One region of the Enterobacter sp. UPMP701 genome, then DNA from elsewhere that is predicted to be linked to it. Evidence: predicted binding sites of a transcription regulator. Region 1 holds the regulator's gene; the other holds the start of a gene.
The links. The regulator Fur, encoded in region 1, represses iron uptake genes when iron is present. The targets are predictions, from matches to a motif close to ATAATAATGAGAACNACTATCAA.

Region 1 (11,272 bases):
TGGTGGACAAGATTGGCCATCTCTGTGATTACATCCTGTTTGACTCTGCGTGGGTCGGTTACGAGCAGTTCATCCCGATGATGGCCGACTGCTCGCCGCTGCTGCTGGAGCTGAACGAGAACGATCCGGGGATCCTGGTCACCCAGTCCGTGCATAAACAGCAGGCCGGTTTCTCGCAGACCTCACAAATTCACAAGAAAGACAGCCATATCAAAGGCCAGCCGCGCTATGTCCCGCATAAGCGGCTCAACAATGCCTTTATGATGCACGCCTCCACCAGCCCGTTCTATCCGCTGTTCGCTGCGCTGGACATTAACGCCCGTATGCACGAAGGTCAGAGCGGTCGCAACATGTGGATGGACTGCGTGGTGACGGGCATTGAGGCGCGCAAGCTGATCCTGGAGAACTGCCGATTTATTCGTCCGTTCGTGCCGGAGACGGTGGATGGCCGCCCGTGGGAAAGCTGGGACACGGCAGAGATTGCGACCGATCTGCGCTTCTTCCATTTCGTACCGGGTGAACGCTGGCACGCTTTTGAAGGTTACGCTGAGCACCAGTATTTTATCGACCCGTGCAAGCTGCTGCTGACCACGCCGGGCATTAACGCGCGCACCGGCGAATATGACGACTTCGGCGTGCCCGCCACTATCCTCGCCAACTTCCTGCGTGAAAACGGCATCGTGCCGGAAAAATGCGACCTCAACTCGATCCTGTTCCTGCTCACCCCTGCGGAGGATATGGGCAAACTGCAGCAGCTGGTCGCCCAGCTGGTGCGCTTCGAAAAACTGCTTGAGAGTAATGTGCTGCTGAAAGACGTCCTGCCCTCCCTCTACAAACAGCATCCGGAGCGTTACGCCGGTTACACCCTGCGCCAGATCTGTCAGGAGATGCATGACCTGTACGCCCGCCACAACGTGAAACAGCTACAGAAAGAGATGTTCCGCAAGTCTCACTTCCCGCGCGTGATGATGAACCCGCAAGAGGCGAACTATGCCTATCTGCGCGGAGAGGTTGAGCTGGTCTCCCTGCGCGATGCGGAAGGCCGCATTGCCGCTGAAGGCGCGCTTCCTTACCCACCGGGGGTGCTGTGCGTTGTGCCGGGTGAAGTCTGGGGCGGTTCCGTGCTGCGCTACTTTGCCGCACTGGAAGAAGGGATCAACCTTCTGCCAGGCTTCGCGCCGGAGCTGCAGGGCGTGTACGTCGAGGAGTGTGACGGTCGCAAACAGGTGCGTTGCTACGTCATTAAACAACCTGCCGCTCAGCCATCGCTGCTGAAAGGAGAAAAATTATGAGCAAGTCCAATAAGATGGGCGTGGTGCAACTGACCATCCTCACCATGGTCAACATGATGGGATCAGGAATAATCATGTTGCCCACCAAGCTTGCCGAGGTGGGGACCATCTCTATCATCTCCTGGCTGGTGACGGCTGTCGGCTCGATGGCGCTGGCGTGGGCGTTTGCCAAGTGCGGGATGTTCAGCCGTAAGTCAGGCGGGATGGGCGGCTATGCCGAGTATGCCTTTGGCAAGTCGGGCAACTTTATGGCGAACTATACCTACGGCGTGTCGCTGCTGATCGCTAACGTGGCGATTGCCATTTCCGCCGTCGGTTACGGTACGGAGCTGTTTGGCGCGACGCTCAGCCCGGTACAAATTGGGCTGGCGACCATCGGCGTGCTGTGGATCTGCACCGTGGCGAATTTCGGCGGTGCGCGCATCACCGGACAGCTCAGCAGCATCACCGTCTGGGGCGTGATTATCCCGGTTGTTGGACTGTGCGTTATCGGCTGGTTCTGGTTTAGCCCGACGCTGTACGCCAACTCCTGGAACCCGCACCACGTGCCGTTCTTTACCGCAGTGGGCTCGTCTATCGCCATGACGCTGTGGGCCTTCCTCGGTCTGGAATCCGCCTGCGCGAACGCGGAAGTGGTAGAGAATCCGGAAAAGAACGTCCCGATTGCGGTCCTCGGCGGCACGCTGGGCGCCGCGGTGATCTATATCGTCTCGACCAACGTGATTGCGGGCATCGTACCGAATATGGATCTGGCTAACTCCACGGCACCGTTCGGGCTGGCCTTCGCGCAGATGTTTACGCCGGAAGTCGGGAAAGTGATCATGGGGCTGATGGTCATGTCCTGCTGCGGCTCGCTGCTCGGCTGGCAGTTCACCATTGCGCAGGTGTTTAAATCTTCGGCTGACGAAGGCTACTTCCCGAAAATTTTCTCCCGCGTGACCAAAGCGGATGCGCCGGTGCAGGGTATGCTGGCGATTGTGATTTTCCAGAGCGGATTGTCGCTGATGACCATTAGCCCGTCGCTGAACAGCCAGTTTAACGTGCTGGTTAACCTGGCGGTGGTGACGAACATCATTCCGTACATTCTGTCGATGGCGGCGCTGGTGATTATTCAGAAAGTGGCGAAGGTGGATCCTCGCAAAGCGCGTGCGGCGAATATTGTGGCGTTGATTGGGGCGATTTACAGCTTCTATGCGCTCTACTCATCCGGTCAGGAAGCGATGCTCTACGGCGCGATGGTGACCTTTATGGGCTGGACGCTGTACGGCCTGGTGTCGCCGAGATTTGAATTGAAGAACAAACATAGTTAGGTAAAAGCAAAACGGCAACCCAGGGGTTGCCGTTTTTAGTGTTTTCTCCCTCTCCCTGTGGGAGAGGGCCGGGGTGAGGGCATCATCCCGCCCCCGAACATCACTTATGCGTTTTTCAGCACTTCGCTGACAATCTCTACCGCTTCTTTCTCAATCTGCTGACGGTGCTCAGCGCCGAGGAAGCTTTCACAATAGATTTTGTACGCATCTTCCGTACCGGATGGACGCGCGGCGAACCAGCCGTTTTCGGTCATCACTTTCAAACCACCGATAGACGCACCGTTACCCGGTGCCGCCGTCAGACGCGCGGTGATCGGATCGCCTGCCAGGGTGCTTGCGCTGACCATCTCAGGGGAGAGTTTGGACAGGGCAGCTTTCTGTGCAGAGGTCGCGCCAGCCTGAATGCGGTTATAGCTTGGCGCACCAAAGCGTGCCGCCAGCTCATTGTAGTGTTCCTGCGGGTTCTTACCGGTGACCGCGGTGATTTCCGCCGCCAGCAGGCACATGATGATGCCGTCTTTATCGGTTGACCATGGGGTGCCGTCGAAGCGCAGGAAGGATGCCCCTGCGCTCTCTTCACCGCCGAAGCCGAAGCTGCCGTCGTGCAGACCGTCAACAAACCACTTAAAGCCCACCGGCACTTCCACCAGCTTGCGGCCCAGCGCGTCGACCACACGGTCAATCATGGCGGAAGAGACCAGCGTTTTACCGACAGCCACCTCTTTGCCCCACTGCGGACGGTGCTGGAACAGGTAGTTGATAGCGACAGCCAGATAGTGGTTCGGGTTCATCAGCCCTGCCGGGGTGACGATACCGTGACGGTCGTAGTCCGGGTCGTTGGCAAACGCCAGGTCGAACTTGTCGCGCAGCGCCAGCAGGCCCGCCATCGCGCACTCGGAGGAGCAGTCCATACGGATCGCGCCGTCTTTGTCCAGGTGCATAAAGCGGAAGGTCTGATCGACGTGATCGTTCACGATGGTCAGATCCAGCTTGTAGTGCTCGGCAATGCGTTTCCAGTATTCGATACCGGAACCACCCAGCGGATCCACGCCCAGCTTCAGACCGGCTTTCTGGATAGCCGCCATATCGACGATATCCGCCAGCCCTTCGACGAACGGCTGAACCAGATCCTGCTCTTTCACGTGGCCGGAGGCCATCGCCTCATCAAGAGAAATACGTTTTACGCCCTTCAGGCCGTCGGCCAGCAGCGCGTTTGCACGATCTTCCACTACTTTGGTGACGTTGGTATCTGCCGGACCACCGTTAGGCGGGTTGTACTTGATGCCGCCGTCTTCTGGCGGGTTGTGGGATGGGGTAATAACGATCCCGTCCGCCAGCGCGCCGCCTTTTTTATTGTGCACGAGGATAGCGTTTGAAACCGCAGGCGTTGGAGTAAAACCATTGTTCTCCTGAACAATCACGTCCACTCCGTTCGCCGCCAGCACTTCCAGCACGGAAATAAACGCTGGTTCAGACAGCGCATGGGTATCTTTACCCACGTAGCACGGACCGGTAACGCCGTTTTTAGCGCGCTCTTCCGCAATGGCCTGAGCAATGGCCAGAATGTGCGGTTCGTTAAAGCTGTGGCGCGCCGCGCTACCGCGGTGGCCAGATGTACCAAACTTCACTGCGTGTTCTGCGTTGCCCACGACCGGTTTCAGCACGTAATACTGCGCGGTCAGCTGAGCGACGTTAATCAAATCGCTTTGTTGTGCAGGTTGGCCTGCACGGCTGTGATTTGCCATTACCGGGTCCTTCTGATGCAAGGGTTAAATTGTACCGCAAACCTTTTCAATCAATTCCGCCGGGAACTGCATGGACTGCATGATGTGTTCAATCATGCTGCACTTGCGGCCCGTATTGGTATTGGTGATCACCCAGTACGGAGTGCCAGGGACATGTTTAGGTTTGGTTTGATTGCCATTTTGCAGCAGCGTCTGCTCGTCACCGGCGAAATAGACGCGGGTACGGCCGTGCAGCGACTCGGTCGCTTCAGCAAACGCTTTGTTATCCAGGGAGTAAAGTGTAGACAGCACCAGCATAAAACGGTTAACCGCCTTTTTCTGCTCCGCGTATTCATCGGAGAGCAGCAGCTCGCGCATCGCGCGCACTTTATCTTTAACCGGCGTCACGGCAGGTTTGACTTGTGCAACAACGCTCGGCTGAGACACGACATCTTTGGAAGCTGGGGTGGCAGGCTGTGAAGCGGCGGAAATTTTAAGCATGCGCCGTAAAATGTCGGACGCGCTCTCCCCGATATGCCGAGTCTGGCTGGCAATATACTGATAGAGTTCGTCATCAACTTCGATTGTTTTCATCTTAATCCAGTGCGATATCTTATCTGAATACAAGTCATTGGGATTATAAGGTCAAATCCCAACAGCGGATAGCGTCAAACCAGGTTGGCGGCAAAAGTCAGATTAAACTGGAACCTTGCAGCCGGGCGGCAGAATGGTCAACATGATACCCTAACCTGACATACGTAAAAAAAGAACTTTGCCATGAAATTGAATACCCGAGCGCAAACTGCACAATCGCCGAGCAATAATTCCCCCATCGTGCTGGTTCACGGGCTGTTTGGCAGCCTGGATAATCTGGGCGTGCTGGCCCGCGACCTGGTTTCCGATCACGATATTCTCCAGGTAGATATGCGCAATCACGGGCTTTCAGGCCGCTCGGAGGAGATGACCTACGCAGCCATGGCGCAGGATCTGCGGGACACCCTCGATGCGAATAATATCCAGAAAGCGACGCTTATCGGGCATTCAATGGGCGGCAAAGCGGTGATGGCGCTCACTGCGCTGGCCCCTGAGCGAATTTCCGGGCTGGTGGTCATTGATGTTGCGCCCGTCAATTACGACGTTCGCCGTCACGATGAAATTTTCGCGGCGATCAATGCGGTGACTGAAGCTGGCGTTTCAACGCGTCAGCAGGCCGCGGCCGTTATGCGCGAGCATCTTGATGAAGAAGGCGTGGTGCAGTTTCTGCTGAAATCGTTCGTTGACGGCCAATGGCGTTTTAACGTGCCGGTGCTGTGGGACCAGTACAATAATATCGTGGGCTGGGAAACCGTCCCCGCCTGGCCGCACCCTACCCTCTTTATCCGCGGCGGCAACTCGCCTTACGTCACCGATGCGTACCGCGACGTGCTGCTGGCACAGTTCCCGCAGGCGCGCGCCCACGTGATTGCCGGGGCCGGGCATTGGGTTCACGCCGAAAAACCGGACGCCGTACTGCGCGCCATCCGCCGCTATCTCGCTGATACTGCAAATTGATTAAAAAGAGAGCGACTGGAAGACTGCGGGCTTCCAGTCGTTGGCGTGCCGTTTTTGGTGATGTATGATGGCGCGCTTATCGCCCGGGCATTAGCAGGGCGGCGTGTTTCCCCCGAAGTCTCAGAATCATGGCCAAAGAACAAACGGACCGTACGACACTAGATCTGTTCGCGAATGAGCGTCGACCGGGACGACCGAAAACGAATCCGCTTTCGCGCGATGAACAGCTGCGTATTAATAAACGCAATCAGCTTAAACGCGATAAAAATCGTGGGCTTAAGCGTGTCGAACTGAAGCTCAACGCCGATGCGGTCGATGCGCTTAATGAACTGGCGGAGGCGCGTAATATCAGCCGCAGCGAGCTCATTGAAGAGATGTTGATCGCCCAGCTAGAGACGTTGCGCAACCAGGCATAAGTCTGAAAATCCCCTTTATCGCCCTTTTCATGTAGCACAGAGTGCAGTCCTGCGCGATAGCGGTTTCCGCAGGGTTGCCTGTTCTGCTATTATTGCCCTTATCCGTGGACAATTTGCGCCACCATACCATTAAGTTTCAAGAGGTTATTTTACTCATGGCAATCATCGGCATTTTCTTCGGCAGTGATACCGGCAATACCGAAAATATCGCAAAAACTATTCAGAAACAGCTCGGTAAAGACGTTGCTGATGTGCATGACATCGCCAAGAGCAGCAAAGAAGATCTCGAGGGCTATGACATCCTGCTGCTGGGTATTCCTACCTGGTACTACGGTGAAGCCCAGTGCGACTGGGATGATTTCTTCCCAACGCTGGAAGAGGTGGACTTCAACGGCAAGCTGGTTGCCCTGTTCGGTTGTGGCGATCAGGAAGATTACGCCGAGTACTTCTGTGACGCGCTGGGTACCATCCGCGACATCATTGAGCCACGCGGTGCGGCGATTGTCGGCCACTGGCCAACGGCGAGTTACCACTTTGAAGCCTCTAAAGGTCTGGCAGATGACGACCACTTCGTTGGCCTGGCCATCGATGAAGACCGTCAGCCAGAACTGACTGCAGAGCGTGTTGAAAAATGGGTTAAGCAGGTTAGAGAAGAACTGAACCTGGACGACATCCTTAACGCCTGATTTCCTTGCGGCGCAACTCCGGTTGCGCCCGTTTTCCAGGTAAAACCGATTAAATTAATTGCTACAAACTTTTAACTTTTTCGTCCAGACCTGTACAATGTCTCCCTGGTAAAATGTGGTTTCCATTGAGCAAGTTTGTTGGTGATACCCCATTTTTATAAGCATACTTTGCCTGAGACTTGCAGTTTTCATTTAACCATGGCAGTTCTATAATGAGACGCATTATCCCAGGTGCATTTTCTGTCACTTCCTACAGAAGTGAATCGTTTAGCAACAGGACAGATTCCGCATGACTGACAACAATACCGCATTAAAGAAGGCTGGCCTGAAAGTAACGCTTCCTCGGTTAAAAATCCTTGAAGTGCTTCAGGGTCCAGACAATCACCATGTCAGTGCGGAAGACCTCTATAAACGTCTTATCGACATGGGTGAAGAGATTGGGCTGGCCACCGTTTATCGCGTGCTGAACCAGTTTGATGACGCGGGCATTGTTACCCGTCATAATTTCGAAGGCGGTAAATCTGTTTTCGAACTGACCCAGCAGCAGCACCACGATCACCTGATCTGCCTCGATTGCGGCAAGGTCATTGAATTCAGCGACGATTCTATCGAAGCGCGTCAGCGTGAAATCGCAGCTCGTCATGGCATCCGCCTGACCAACCACAGCCTGTACCTTTACGGTCACTGCGCTGAAGGTGATTGCCGCGAAAATGAACACGCGCACGACGCAAAATAAGTTAGCGTTCATACTCTGAGCCAGCCGAAAGGTTGGCTTTTTTTTGCCTTTTTTGGGCAATAAAAAGCCCGGTGGCGCAGCGCCACCGGGCATGAAATCACTTATTTATTGTTATTGCGTATCTCATTCCAGATCTTATCGCAACGCTTCGCGACTTCCTGATCGTTACCGGTTTTACGCGCCTGGATACAGGCCTGGTAATCCATCACGCGTATATTCTCCTGTGTTGCAAACTGCTCATGCGCTTTCTCTTTCTTCAGCACATTCAGCACGCTCTGACAGGCTTCAATTTTCTCCGGCGATCCTTCCGCACTATTAATACAGGCGCTATACGCCTCCTTCAGACGGGAGTCCTCTTTTGGCGCCTGAGTTTGCGCGCACGCCACCAGCCCTGATGCCAACAGCGCGACGATTACGATTTTTTTCATCATGTGCACTCTCCATACCGGCGGGAGTTACTCCGCCGGTGCGTTCATCAGAAGATAGTGAATGGGGCGATAACCATGAATTTCACGTCACGTTCATCCTGGAAGATGTTGCCGTAACCGCCCGCGTAGCTCGGGATATCGGAGTGGTTGTCATACTGCGTGAAGTGCAGTTTGAACATCGTGCCTTTCGCACGGCCTTCCTGCAGGGTGTAGATAGCATCCAGACTGTAAGAGGACTCTTTCAGGCGATAGTTTGGATCGTAGTACGCATCCGGCGTAGCCATATCGGCAGGTTTTGCGTCCCAGGCGTAAGCGTAAGAAGCACCCACTGCCCAGCCTGGAAGATTCCAGTTTTTCAGGTCATACATTGCGCCGAAGAAGACCGCTTTTTCGCCGTCGGCGTTGAAGTCAGAGCGGTTATCCCACCAGATATCAAGACGGCCGTTGGACGAGGCATAGGTTGGGGTCATACGTTGCAGGAAGTAGCCCTGCTGCCCTTCCGCCTTCACCCACGTTCCTTCCAGGCGTAAATCAACCTGACCAACCTTGTAGCCGAAGGTCAACGCCTGCAGCCACGCGGTGCCGTTATAAATGTCATTTACACTACCATCGCTGACCTTATCGCGCGTACCGTAGAACTGGTAGCTGGTGCTCAGCGGGCTGCCGGCGATATCAAATTTGTAGCTGGCTTTCGCAAAATACTGATCGATATAGCCTTCTGCCTGACCAAATGCGGCCTCCAGTACCAGGTCGTTTTTAAAGTCGTACTTCGCGCCGAGCGAGTGGAGGTAATCGACTTTGGTTTTCTTATCGTTCTGGTAAAACTTGTCCATCTCAATGTGCCACGGCGCTTTGTACTCGTTGGTCCACATATAGGAGAAGCTCAACGCACCCGCATCGCCATAGTCAAAGTTAGCCCCCGCTTCCGCACCCTGATAGGTGCCCGGCATAAAACTCCAGTGCGGTGCTAACAGCGTCTGGCCGGTTGGCTGAATATAGCCCCCACGCGCCCAGACCGGGCCGTATTTAAATTTCGCTGCGGCCTTATAAAGACTGATACCGCTTTTATCCCCGGACCAGTCTTCATCGTAAGCTTTATTGCTGGAGGAGAACGCAATTTCGTTCGGGTGACCGCTATCGCCGTTTTCAGCCATTTCAATTGCGGTAAACGCGGCAATATCCAGACCGAACATATCGGCGGCATAGCCTGACTGGAAATCCAGGTTGGCGTTCCAGGTGGAATGAGAAAGGTTAGTTTTGTATTTATCTTCAGTGACGTCTTTACGGTCACGCTCACGCTGCCAGTAATAAATACCGCCCGTAAGGGTAGAATCTTCGATGAAACCTGCCGCTTTCGCCTCTGGCGCAACCACCAGGCCCGACATTGCTGTCACACCGGCGATAGCCAGCGCCAGCGCACTACGTTTGCCACTGAACGTACGCATAGATTATTCCTCTTTGACGAATTAAAACGCCTTAAACGGCGAAAAACAGAAAAGACCAAATGGTCAGGGGTAGTTATAAATACCCTCGAATTAACTACCGTCTTTAGGTTATTTTTCGCGACGCGAATTATCAATGCTTTTTAGTGGGCAAAAGTCAGGATTATGACGAAGTGCACATAATTGGTAGTGGTTTGTAACATTTAGCGCGAGGCGAGGTTTGACGGGGCAAGCCGTTAATTTCTGGAGGATAAAGCCGTTAAATTTCGCTAATTTCTACTTATTCCTTTCTGGTGAAAATATACAAACTTTTTTTTAGAAAAATAAGTAGCACCGCATTGACCTGAAATATCAGCCAGCCCTATTTTAGCTCCGCTATAACGATATGATCATACAATAAAAAAACGCCGCAATAAGCGGCGTTTGTTTCTCATTGACCAGAGCAGCAATATTATTCGCCGATCTTCGTCCAAGTATCACGCAGGCCTACGGTGCGGTTAAATACCGGTTTTTCAGCGGTGCTGTAACGGCTGTCCAGGCAGAAGTAACCTTCACGCTCGAACTGGAACGCTTTGCCCGCTTCAGCCGCTTTCAGCGATGGCTCCGCATAACCCTGTTTAATTACCAGCGATTCCGGGTTGATGGTTGCCAGGAAGTCTTCCGCTGCGCCCGGGTTAGGCACGCTGAACAGACGATCGTACAGACGAATTTCAACCGGCAGCGCGTGGGAAGCGCTCACCCAGTGGATAACGCCTTTCACCTTGCGGCCATCCGCCGGATCTTTGCTCAGCGTTTCAGCATCATAAGAACAGAAGATGGTGGTGATATTCCCTTCTGCATCTTTCTCTACGCGCTCGGCTTTGATGACGTAGGCATTACGCAGACGCACTTCTTTACCCAGCACCAGACGCTTGTACTGCTTGTTGGCTTCTTCGCGGAAGTCAGCGCGGTCGATCCAGATTTCACCGCTGAACGGCACATCACGGCTTCCCATTTCCGGTTTGTTCGGATGGTTAGGCATGGAGACCAGTTCGCTTTCGCACTGCGGGTAGTTTTCGATAACCAGCTTTACCGGATCGATAACGGCCATTGCGCGCGGGGCGTTTTCGTTGAGGTCTTCACGAATGCAGGATTCCAGAGACGCCATTTCAATGGTGTTGTCCTGCTTGGTCACGCCGATGCGTTTGCAGAACTCACGAATAGAGGCGGCAGTGTAACCACGACGGCGCAGGCCGGAGATGGTTGGCATGCGCGGGTCGTCCCAGCCTTCAACATGCTTGTCGGTCACCAGCAGATTCAGCTTACGCTTGGACATCACGGTGTATTCCAGATTCAGACGAGAGAACTCGTACTGGCGCGGATGCACAGGAATGGTGATGTTATCCAGCACCCAGTCATACAGACGACGGTTGTCCTGGAACTCCAGCGTACACAGCGAGTGCGTAATGCCTTCCAGCGCATCGCTGATGCAGTGGGTGAAGTCGTACATCGGGTAGATGCACCACTTGTTGCCGGTCTGGTGGTGTTCTGCGAATTTGATGCGGTACAGCACCGGATCGCGCATTACGATGAACGGCGATGCCATGTCGATTTTGGCACGCAGGCACGCTTTACCTTCTTCGAAGCCACCGGCACGCATTTTTTCAAACAGCGCCAGGTTCTCTTCCACGCTGCGATCGCGGAACGG
Region 2 (11,272 bases), on a different contig from region 1:
GGGGGCAAACGTCAACGTTTCGCTCAGCGGTATCCAGAACCCGGACGTGGTAACAACGAGCGTGCTCGCGCTGACGGGGCAGGGTAATACCGGAACAGCGAAAGGGGTTGGCGTGCAGTTGCTCTATAACGGTACTCCCCTCACGTTAAATACCCGTCTGCCGTTAAATACCGCTGCGGGCGGGCAGCAGGCATTTCCGATAACGGCGCGTTATTACCAGACCCAAACGACGGTCGAGCCCGGTACCGCCAATGCGTCGGCAACCTTAAATTTGACGTATCAGTGATGGATAAAACGATGAATATTCTGCGCACGGCAGCGCTCGCCGCCACATTAATCAGCAGCAATATTTTTGCGGCGGACAGCGTTAATGTCAGCGTCACCGGAAATATTGTTGCTTCTCCCTGTATCTTTAACGGGGGAAATGACAATCTCGATATTAACCTCGGTAATATTCAGGCATCCAACATGTCCACGCCGGGGTCATCGTCCGACCCTGTACCGTTTAACCTGCTGTTTACCCAGTGTCCGGCAGGGACGCGCAGCGTGACGGTCATGTTTACCGGCAACCCCGATCCGGTCGCCGGGACGGATTACTACATGAACAGCGGTTCGGCCACGAACGTCGCGATTGCGATGAGTGAGGCTACAACAGGTGCACTGAAGGGGACCGGAACAAGTATTACGCAAACTATTTCAGCAGACAGAACCGCAACGATGGCCATGCTGGCATCGGTGAGATCTTCCTCGGGCGGCGCAACGCCGGGGAGCATCAGTGCAGTCGTCGTCATGACGATGCAGTACAACTAAAAAGTGTGCGGGTTGATATTTCTTAATGATTGACAGATGTCGGTAACGGTAATGTTGAATATAGTGATAAAAGAGACAGATTCATTTTTTCGAGATGGCTTGCAGCGTTTTCTGGGGGCATTCTTCTTTCATAATTTCAGACACCACCTTCATTTTGAGGGGGAACTTACACCGGAAAATGTCAGTGCCGCGGATATCATTTTTCTCTCTTTATGCCAGGGAGAAACGTTAACCTGTTATCCCGAACTACAGGCGCGGAAAAAAGGGATTGCAATCGGCCTTGTTGATGATGAGCAGCGTTTCTCGGCATTTCCCTCCTGTTTTCAGGATATGATTTTTATCTCTCGTCGGGCCTCGCTCGATCGAATCAGTGAGGCGCTCTTTATCGCATGGTATCGCACGCAATTACCGGGCTATCGCTGGAAAAATAAAAGCTGCTACGAATGTCAGCACAAAATATTATCGCCGCAGCAGATTCGCGTTATGGTCAATTTTTACCGCGGGTTATCGGTAGGGCAGATTGCCAATAAGCTTAATACCAGCGATAAAACCATTTTTACCCATAAATATTTGCTGATGCAGAAATTCGACCTGCGCAGCGATTTTGAACTCATGGCCCTGATTCACCGCATGGTAGAAAAGAATACTCATCCGAACCGGCTACGCGATTATCTGGTCAATAATTACGGCTAAATTGCGCCCACGATTCTGTGAATTGCAAAACATAGTGCGAGGTTATGCATCTATAGAATAGCGTAGGTGTCATGGTACTTTTTATGTTTTATACAATGACGCCTTAGCTATGCAAATTCATAAAACGATCAGGCCGATATTCTTCGGTAAGTTTCAGTGTGTTGGGCCGGAGTGCTTAATCTCGTGCTGCCGCGGCTGGACAATCCATATTGATAAGAAAACCCACCAGAAGTATGTTCTGTCCACGCATACAGAGATTGCTGCCATTGCAAAGGAGAATCTGATCCTTCAACGAAAGGGCAAGAATAACTACTCCCGAGTGAAGTTAAACGAAAAGGGAGAGTGTCCTTTTATTGATGAAAACAAACTCTGCATGGTGCACCGCGATTTAGGGGAAGAGGCGCTCTCGCATACCTGCAGCACGTATCCCAGAAGCGCAAGCCGCTATCAGGATGAAACGCGGCACACCATGACGCTCTCCTGTCCGGAAGTGGTGCGACGTGTCCTGTTTGATCCGGATGCCATGCTGCTTGATGAGCAGGAGACGCTAGTGGCGGCCTATAAAACCAACCTGATTGGGCAACGGCAGTCTGCCTCGCAGACGCAGCAGGTGATCCACCTTTTTGCCTGGCATTTAATTCAGTCGCCCTCCCGCAACATTGAAGAAAATTTGATGGCGCTGGCCCAGTTTATTCTGTGTCTTCAGCACGTTAACTTTGATTTGCACAGCAAGTTTGATGAGGTAGAACAGTTCTACGAGGCGTTACGCTATGAGCTGCAGAGTGGAAAATCGCTGATTGATACAGATACTCTGGCGCGTTCAAACGCGATGAAATATCTGGCGCTGTCGGTGATGGGCACGAACGTGGCGAAGGATTCAGCACGGGACGGCTTTATTCTCCAGGGGCATCAGCAGATTGCCTCGTATCTGGACGTTGCTGGCCTGAACGACGCGTCTGAGCTGGACGCAAAATTCGACAGGATTAATCAGCAGTGGCAGAAACTGTGCGAGTCGTCCTGCCTGTCAGAACCTCACGTATTACGTAATTACCTGTTGTATAAGCTCTACAACAGCTATTTCCCCGGTAAAAACACGGAAACTATCCTGCGCCAGTTTTATCGTATCGTGCTGGACTTTTTCTATGTCAAATTCATCCTCAGCGTACAATCGATGCAGGGTGAGATTGATCAGCAGGTGGTGATGAAAACTATCGCCAGTCTGTCAGAAAAGACCATGCACAATCAGACTATTGACGCGCGCATGGACTTTGCGATCGATAAAATCAACGGTGGTGATGATTTATCCTGTCTGCTGCTGATTGGATAAGCGTATAAAAGCCAGAGGCTCACCGGGTGAGCCTCTTTTCTTCAGACGTTCACGGCATTAATCAATCGCGTTTTCATCGTCTGATAAGACGACGCCGCGAAATCCTCCGCCCAGCGCTGGTCCTCAATCGCTTCCAGCTGCACCGCGCAATACTTCGTTTCCGGCGTTTTGGAGGTGGGATCGAGATTATCCTGCGTCAGCTCATTGCAGGCGCCGATCCACCACTGGTAGGTCATATAGACCGCGCCGGCGTTGATGCGCTCGCTGATGCTGGCGCGGGTGATAATCTTACCCCGGCGCGAGCGCACCCAGACCAGCTGACCGTCGGTAATGCCCAGCTTATCCGCATCGACTGGATTCATCTGCACCCGTCCGGGCTCATCGGCCAGGCTTTGTAGCGCGGCGCAGTTCCCTGTCATCGAGCGGCATGAATAATGCCCCACCTCGCGCACCGTGCAGAGCACCAGAGGATAATCCTCATCAGGGATTTCTGCCGGCGCGCGCCACGGCGCGGCAAAGAGCTGTCCCTTGCCGGTTGGCGTGTCGAACTGATTGTTTTTGTACAGGTACGGCGTGCCGGGATGATCGAGCGTCGGGCACGGCCATTGGACATGCCCCATCTCGCCCATTTTTTCATACGTCACGCCGTAGAAGAGCGGGCAAAGCTCGCGCATCTCGTCCCAGATCTGCTGGTTATCGTCATACTGCATCGGGTAGCCCATCTCGGTGGCGAGCAGGCTGATGATCTCCCAGTCGCGCTTCACGTTGCCGCTGGCCTCAATGGCCTGGCCAAAACGCTGGAATCCGCGGTCAGCGCAGGTAAAAACACCGCCGTGCTCGCCCCAGGAGGTGGCAGGGAGAAGTACGTCCGCCGCTTCAGCCGTTTTGGTCATAAAGATGTCCTGGACCACCACGAAGTCGAGGGCGTTAAATCCGCTGCGGACCAGGCCGAGATCGGCTTCCGTCTGGAGCGGGTCTTCCCCCATGATGTAGTAGGCCTTGATCTTGCCCTCCAGCGCAAGGTGAGGTACCTCGGTAATGCGCGTCCCGACGCTATCGTCCATGTTAGTCACGTCAATCCCCCAGGCGTCAGCGAACTTCTGCCTGACCGCGGGGTCCGTGACGTCCTGATAGCCGGGGAACATATTGGGCAGAACGCCCATATCACAGGCACCCTGAACGTTGTTTTGCCCGCGCACCGGCCCGACGCCGACGGCCGGGCGGCCAAGGTTACCCGTCAGCAGCGCCAGGCTCGAAAGCCCTTTGACCACATCGACAGCCTGACCAAACTGCGTGACGCCCATTCCCCACATCACGGTGGCGGAAGGGGCCGCGGCAAACGTGCGCATCGCCTGACGGACGTCGCGGGCGGGAATGCCGGTAAGATGCTCGACCTTCTCCGGCGCATAGTCTTTCACCGTCTGGCGATAGGCCTCAAGCCCCTCCGTAAAGCGCGCCACGTAGTTCTTGTCATACAGATCCTCCTCCAGTAGCACATAGCCAAAGGCGTTTACCAGCGCCATGTTGCTGCCGTTTTTCAGCTGCAGATGCTGATCGGCAATGCGCGCCGTTTCGATGCGGCGCGGGTCGCAGACGATGATTTTTGCACCGTTTTCACGGGCCTTAAGCACGCGCCGGGCGACGATAGGGTGGGAATCCGCGCAGTTATAGCCAAAAATCAGCAGACATTTAGAGTGTTCAATATCGTTGATGGAATTGCTCATTGCGCCGTTGCCGAGGGTCTCCTGTAACCCGGCGACGGATGGGCCGTGACAGACGCGCGCGCAGCAGTCGACGTTGTTGGTATTCAGCACCGCGCGGGCAAATTTTTGCATCACGTAGTTGGTTTCATTCCCGGTTCCGCGCGACGACCCGGTGGTCATGATCGCGCGCGGGCCGAACTGCGCTTTAATGCTGCTGAGCTTTTGGGCGGTGTAGCGGATAGCCTCTTCCCAGGTTACGGGGGTAAAGGGTTCTCCCTTGCGGTAGCGGATCATCGGTTGGGTCAGGCGAGGAGTGAGCAGGCGGGTATCGTTAAGAAAGTCCCAGCCGTAAAAACCTTTCAGACACAGGGTGCCCTGGTTTGTGACGCCCTCCGCCGCTTCGGCCCGGAGGATACGGTTATTCTCAACGACAAGGTTTAATTTGCAGCCTGCACCACAGTATGGGCAGACGCTGGCGATTTTTTTCATCAATAACAGACCTGTTAAGAAATGAAGCCAAATGACTGGTAAGCCCAGTCCCGTAACAGGGAGTAAGCAGAAACCATGCCATCTTTTAACGCGCTTTATTTACAGGGTGTTATGGAAAGAGGGGGGTGTCATCGTCATACCAATCGTCAGTTTTGACGATGACACATTACCTGTTGCTGAAGGGCAGGGAGATTAAAGATCGTCCATAGTGTAACCGACGACGATTTCCAGCGTTTTGCGGATCACATCCGCCTGAACCACGTCGTGGGTTGCTTCAAGGGTCTGAATCAACCAGAGGATGATGGCTTTATTGGAAAGATGGCCTTCGGAAGCCAGAACACAGCGTACTGCAGTAGAAAAAACAGCGGACTCTTCAGCAAAACGATCGCCTGCGTGGCGGAAATACTCCGACAGCGCGCTTTCTAAAAAAGCAGAATGGTATTCGGGTTGAAGCTGAATATTTTGTCTCATTTGTTCTCACCGTAGCTGTTGAATTGCAGTCAATGTATTTTTTTGGGATCGGACGGTTTTCCATTTCCAAATAACGGCACTACATTGTCTCTGTTATCATTGAGAGATCCCTCTCTGTTCATTCGTCCTTGCGCGGTTCTGCGACGTTTTAACGCGAAGCTGTTTGAGCCGATATCGGCAATCACCTTCGCCAGTGTCTCCCGCCGCCGGGGATCCTTTTCGCGTGCTTTCATATCCCGCAGACGCCGGACCAGAGCCTCCGTTGTGACGGGGCCGTGCGCTTTCAAAAGAGAAAGAACGGCTTCGCCAATCAGCTGATCGGTCAGTTTGTCCGCGTCACTACGATTCATAACGTTATCGTTCGAAGAGTAAACCAAGCAGCATATGGTAATGCTGTTCCTCTTCCGGGCCATTGGCCCTTTCAAGGCGGCTTAAGAGTTTGGTGCAGAGCGATTTGCGATTCAGGTTTCGCCCGTCGCTGAGGATCTCTACCACCACCTGACCCAGCGTTTCCTGTTGGGTAGGAAGCGCGGCTTTTTCGAAGTACTGTGCGATCGCTGCTGCGGGATCTGTGGCGTAACCTTTCTGCTGCATGTTTCGCTCCTGTAAAAATTTTGTAATCAGTAACGTTACATTTAAGGTATACACAATTTCTAAATCTGTACATTAAAAATGTACAGATTTTTAATTTTATTGTGATATATTTTATAAAGTTCTTTATTTTCAGTTTGTTGTGGGCTTGCTATGCATCGGTACTGTTACAGGATATATTGTACAAAATGAAATGGCGCGGCTAAGTTGTACAGCGCTTAAAAAAGTTTCATTAAGTGCCGTAAATGGTTGAGATGTAAATTATTTGTCAGGCAATTAATGTGCTATAAATGATCTTTACCCACCTCTTTTGTGGCCAAAACACTAACCCCAGGAATCGCATGCTCACAACCATCATTTACCGCAGTCATATCTGCGAGGACGTTCCGGTGAAAGCGCTGGAAACAATGGTCGCTGCTGCAAATCGTAAGAACCGGCAATCCAATGTCACGGGGATTTTGCTGTTTAACGGCACACATTTTTTCCAGTTGCTGGAAGGGCCGGTGGAGCACGTTTCTGCCATCTATGAGCAGATCTGTAACGACCCGCGCCACCATAACGTGGTGGAGCTGATGCGCGATCACGGTCCTGTCCGACGCTTTGGCAACGTGGGCATGGAGCTGTTTGATTTGCGCCAGTTCGACAGGGAAGAGGTGCTACAGCAGGTGCTCAACAGGGGCACGACGCGTTATCAGCTGACCTATAACGACCGCCCGCTGCAGTTTTTCCGCACCTTTGTCGAGGCCACCGAGAAGGCCAACTATTTTGAACTCCCTCCCGCGGACTCGTGGGATTTTGTTACTGAAGAGACGCACTTGTCGGCACAGCCTGAGGTCGTCGCGAAAGGGGCGGATTGCAGTTTTGCGTTTCAACCGATCGTCGATCCGTTTATGCAGCGGGTTGTCTCCTGGGAGGCGCTTCTCCGCACCCCTTCCGGCGATTCGCCGGGAGCCTATTTTGCCAATCGCCCGCGTAATGAAGTCTATGCATCTGATTTACAAAGCAAGCGGGTGGCGCTCTCTATGGCCTGCACGCTGGGGTTACAGGACCAGACATTATCCCTCAACCTGCTGCCCATGACGCTGGTTAATGTCCCCAACGCCGTGGATTTCCTGCTTACCGCCATCGAAGCTAATGGGTTTGTGCCTGAGCAAATCGTTGTGGAATTTACTGAGAGTGAAGCCATTTCACGTTTCGATGAGTTCAAGGATTCAGTCAGGCAGTTAAAAAGCGCCGGAATCAGCGTGACGATCGATCACTTTGGGGCCGGTTTTGCCGGGCTCCAGCTGCTGGCCCAGTTCCAGCCTGACCGCATTAAGATCAATCGCGATCTGGTGGCGAACGTGAACAAAAGCGGTCCCCGACAGGCCATTATTCAGGCGATTATCAAATGCTGTTCCTCGCTGGAAATTCAGATCTGCGCGGTCGGTGTGGAGAAGGCGGAAGAGTGGATGTGGCTGGAATCGGCGGGAATTTCCCAGTTCCAGGGACACCTTTTCGCCAGCCCCCGGCATGGCGGCATTCCGGCCATTGCATGGCCAGAGAAAAAGTTCGAGTACTGATAAAGCTGTACAAACTTCGGCACTCTTAACTGTACGAACGGCAAATTTTATACAACAATGTATTAACAGGTGGATGGGTGAGTCTCCCATTCATCTGTGCAAAATAAGGTCTTAGTTATACAAATGGTTTGTACAATCTGATAAGGTTGGTGCAGTTAGGTATGGAAGTTCTGAGCGTGAGGGAGTTAATGGCCTATTACAGTATCGGCGAAGTGGCCGAACGATGCGGTATCAACCCCGTTACGCTGCGTGCCTGGCAGCGCCGTTATGGATTGTTGAAGCCGCAGCGCAGCGAAGGGGGTCATCGTCAGTTCGACGATGAAGATATCCTGCGTATCGAAGAGATCAAACGCCTGATGAAAAGCGGCGTCTCGGTCGGAAAAGTGAAAGCCTTGCTGGAAAACAAGGAGGTGATGACTCAGGGTAACTGGGCAACTTTTCAGGAAGAGATGATGACCGTTCTGCGCTATGCCAGCCCGGCAAAACTGCGTGCCAAAATAGGCGAATTCCGCCGGGATCACCCGATGGATGCGCTGATCGATAACATTATTTCCCCCGTCCGCCAGCGAATGAATCAGGATCAAAACACCGTGCGCCACATGGCGAGCATGCTGGACGGCGTCCTGATTGAATTTGCAGTTGCAAACCTGGCGGAGTCGCGTAAGAAAGCGGGCAAAGATGCGCTGCTTATTGGCTGGGAATGCGACGACCGCACCCATCTGTGGCTTGAAGCTGCACGTCTGGCACAGAAAGGCTGGCACATTGACGTACTGGCGGAGCCGATTGATTCGCCACGTCCAGAACTGTTCCCCGGACAGAAAATCTTCGTCTGGACCGGAAAAGCGCCGACACCGCGCCAGCAGGAACAGCTCGATCACTGGCGTGAACAGGGTTTTACCGTTACATTCCATCACTGATTATCAGAGGCCTTACGGGCCTTTTTTTGTTTTTGCCACTTCCTGAATTAAGCTATTTTAAAAATAGGCATTTCCGATGCATATTTTACTTTTCCTTTCTCCTCTGCCTTCCTGATGAAATAAGCCATTACTTTTCAAAGCATTGAACAATTACATCCATCCCGCCCGCATCTTCTGACAGGGTCTATGCTTAATAAAAGTAGACAAAAAGGGCGGTTTAGCCGAATGCCCCTGCTGTCAGAGGGTTGAAGTGATAATCGTTATCACTAACATGGTGTTATGCCCTGATGGCTAATCAGATGAGGTGGACCTATGGAACTGCATTCAGAAACCTTCAATCCTGCCGATTTTGCCTGGCGCGGATTAACGCTCACGCCTGCGGCGGCGGCGCATATCCACGAGCTGGTGGCAAAAAATCCCGACATTCTCGGCGTGCGCTTAGGCGTTAAGCAGACTGGCTGCGCCGGCTTTGGCTACGTGCTGGACACCGTCACCGCACCGGAAAAAGATGACCTGGTATTTGAAACCGACGGCGCAAAGCTGTACGTCGCGCTGCAGGCCATGCCGTTTATCGACGGAACCGAAGTGGATTACGTGCGGGAAGGTTTAAACCAGTTATTCAAATTTCATAACCCGAAAGCCCAGAACGAATGCGGCTGTGGCGAAAGCTTTGGGGTATAGGCGGTACTATGTCTCGTAATACTGAAGCAACGAGTGATGTAAACACCTGGAGCGGCGGGCACCTCAACTATAAAGAGGGGTTCTTCACGCAGCTGCAGACAGACGAGCTGGCAAAAGGCATTAATGAAGATGTGGTGCGCGCCATCTCGGCCAAACGTAACGAGCCGGAGTGGATGCTGGAGTTCCGTCTGAGCGCGTTCCGCGCCTGGCTGGAAATGGAAGAGCCGCACTGGCTGAAAGCCCACTATGACAAGCTGAACTATCAGGATTACAGCTACTACTCCGCGCCATCCTGCGGCAGCTGTGATGATACCTGCGCCTCGCAGCCCGGCGCGGTACAGCAAACCGGCGCTGAAAACAGCTTCCTGAGCAAAGAGGTTGAAGAGGCGTTTAACCAGCTGGGCGTGCCCGTGCGCGAAGGGAAAGAGGTGGCGGTGGACGCCATTTTTGACTCCGTGTCGGTGGCAACGACGTATCGTGAGAAGCTGGCCGAGCAGGGGATCATTTTCTGTTCCTTTGGCGAAGCGATCCACGATCATCCGGAACTGGTAAAAAAATACATCGGCACCGTGGTACCGAGTAATGATAACTTCTTCGCCGCGCTGAATGCAGCGGTAGCTTCTGACGGCACCTTTATCTACGTGCCGAAAGGCGTGCGCTGCCCGATGGAGCTCTCGACCTATTTCCGCATCAACGCCGAAAAAACCGGTCAGTTCGAACGCACCATTCTGGTGGCGGACGAAGGCAGCTACGTCAGCTACATCGAAGGGTGCTCCGCTCCTGTTCGCGACAGCTACCAGCTGCACGCGGCGGTGGTGGAGGTCATCATCCACAAAGATGCCGAGGTGAAATATTCCACCGTACAGAACTGGTTCCCCGGTGACGGCAACACCGGCGGTATCCTGAACTTCGTCACCAAGCGCGCGCTGTGCGAAGGTGAAAACAGCAAAATGTCCTGGACGCAGTCGGAAACCGGCTCCGCCATCACCTGGAAGTACCCGAGCTGCATTCTGCGCGGGGATAACTCCATCGGCGAGTTTTACTCTGTGGCGCTCACCAGCGGGCATCAGCAGGCCGATACCGGCACCAAGATGATCCACATCGGGAAAAACACCAAATCGACGATTATCTCGAAGGGGATCTCCGCCGGGCACAGCCAGAACAGCTATCGCGGGCTGGTGAAAATCATGCCGACGGCCACCAACGCGCGTAACTTCACCCAGTGCGACTCAATGCTGATCGGTGCCGACTGCGGGGCGCACACCTTCCCGTACGTGGAGTGCCGCAACAACAGCGCCCAGCTGGAGCACGAGGCGACAACGTCGCGCATTGGGGAAGATCAGCTCTTCTACTGCCTGCAGCGCGGGATCAGCGAAGAAGATGCCATTTCAATGATTGTGAACGGCTTCTGTAAGGACGTGTTCTCTGAACTGCCGCTGGAATTCGCCGTTGAAGCACAAAAACTCCTCGCCATTAGTCTTGAACACAGCGTCGGTTAAGGAAAGCACATGTTAAGCATTAAAGATTTACAGGTTAGCGTGGAAGAGAAAGCGATCCTGCGTGGTCTCAATTTTGACGTCAAACCGGGTGAAGTCCACGCCATCATGGGGCCGAACGGTTCCGGGAAAAGTACGCTTTCGGCGACGCTGGCAGGGCGCGAAGATTACGAAGTGATCCACGGCTCGGTCGAGTTTAACGGCAAAGATCTGCTGGAAATGTCGCCGGAAGACCGCGCGGGCGAAGGCATCTTTATGGCCTTCCAGTATCCGGTGGAAATTCCCGGCGTCAGCAACCAGTTCTTCCTTCAGACGGCGCTGAATGCGGTGCGCAAGTATCGCGGCCAGGAAGCGCTGGACCGCTTTGACTTCCAGGACCTGATGGAAGAGAAGATCAAGCTGCTGAAAATGCCGGAAGACCTGCTGACCCGCTCGGTCAACGTTGGCTTTTCCGGTGGTGAGAAAAAGCGTAACGACATCCTGCAGATGGCGGTGCTGGAGCCCGAGCTGTGCATTCTGGATGAGACGGACT

Region 2: a site for Fur is predicted at 8,814-8,836, ahead of sufA (Fe-S cluster assembly scaffold SufA). Genes of this name have one in related genera too.

Annotation. Positions count from the first base shown of each region.
Region 1 covers NZ_JBSKJN010000002.1:150,208-161,479, forward strand. Annotated here, with positions in the region: gene speF (ornithine decarboxylase SpeF) at 1-1,292, shown strand, start outside; gene potE (putrescine-ornithine antiporter) at 1,289-2,602, shown strand; gene pgm (phosphoglucomutase (alpha-D-glucose-1,6-bisphosphate-dependent)) at 2,707-4,347, opposite strand; gene seqA (replication initiation negative regulator SeqA) at 4,372-4,920, opposite strand; gene ybfF (esterase) at 5,104-5,877, shown strand; gene ybfE (LexA regulated protein) at 6,006-6,293, shown strand; gene fldA (flavodoxin FldA) at 6,449-6,979, shown strand; gene fur (ferric iron uptake transcriptional regulator) at 7,269-7,715, shown strand; gene chiQ (ChiQ/YbfN family lipoprotein) at 7,817-8,143, opposite strand; gene chiP (chitoporin ChiP) at 8,191-9,588, opposite strand; gene glnS (glutamine--tRNA ligase) at 10,037-11,272, opposite strand, start outside.
Region 2 covers NZ_JBSKJN010000001.1:488,308-499,579, forward strand. Annotated here, with positions in the region: gene ACWKXT_RS02360 (fimbrial protein) at 1-286, shown strand, start outside; gene ACWKXT_RS02365 (fimbrial protein) at 298-810, shown strand; gene ACWKXT_RS02370 (LuxR C-terminal-related transcriptional regulator) at 862-1,503, shown strand; gene fliB (flagellin lysine-N-methylase) at 1,613-2,830, shown strand; gene fdhF (formate dehydrogenase subunit alpha) at 2,872-5,022, opposite strand; gene ACWKXT_RS02385 (biofilm/acid-resistance regulator YmgB/AriR) at 5,215-5,493, opposite strand; gene ACWKXT_RS02390 (hypothetical protein) at 5,523-5,843, opposite strand; gene ycgZ (regulatory protein YcgZ) at 5,848-6,087, opposite strand; gene ACWKXT_RS02400 (diguanylate phosphodiesterase) at 6,426-7,646, shown strand; gene ACWKXT_RS02405 (MerR family transcriptional regulator) at 7,835-8,563, shown strand; gene sufA (Fe-S cluster assembly scaffold SufA) at 8,876-9,244, shown strand; gene sufB (Fe-S cluster assembly protein SufB) at 9,253-10,743, shown strand; gene sufC (Fe-S cluster assembly ATPase SufC) at 10,753-11,272, shown strand, end outside.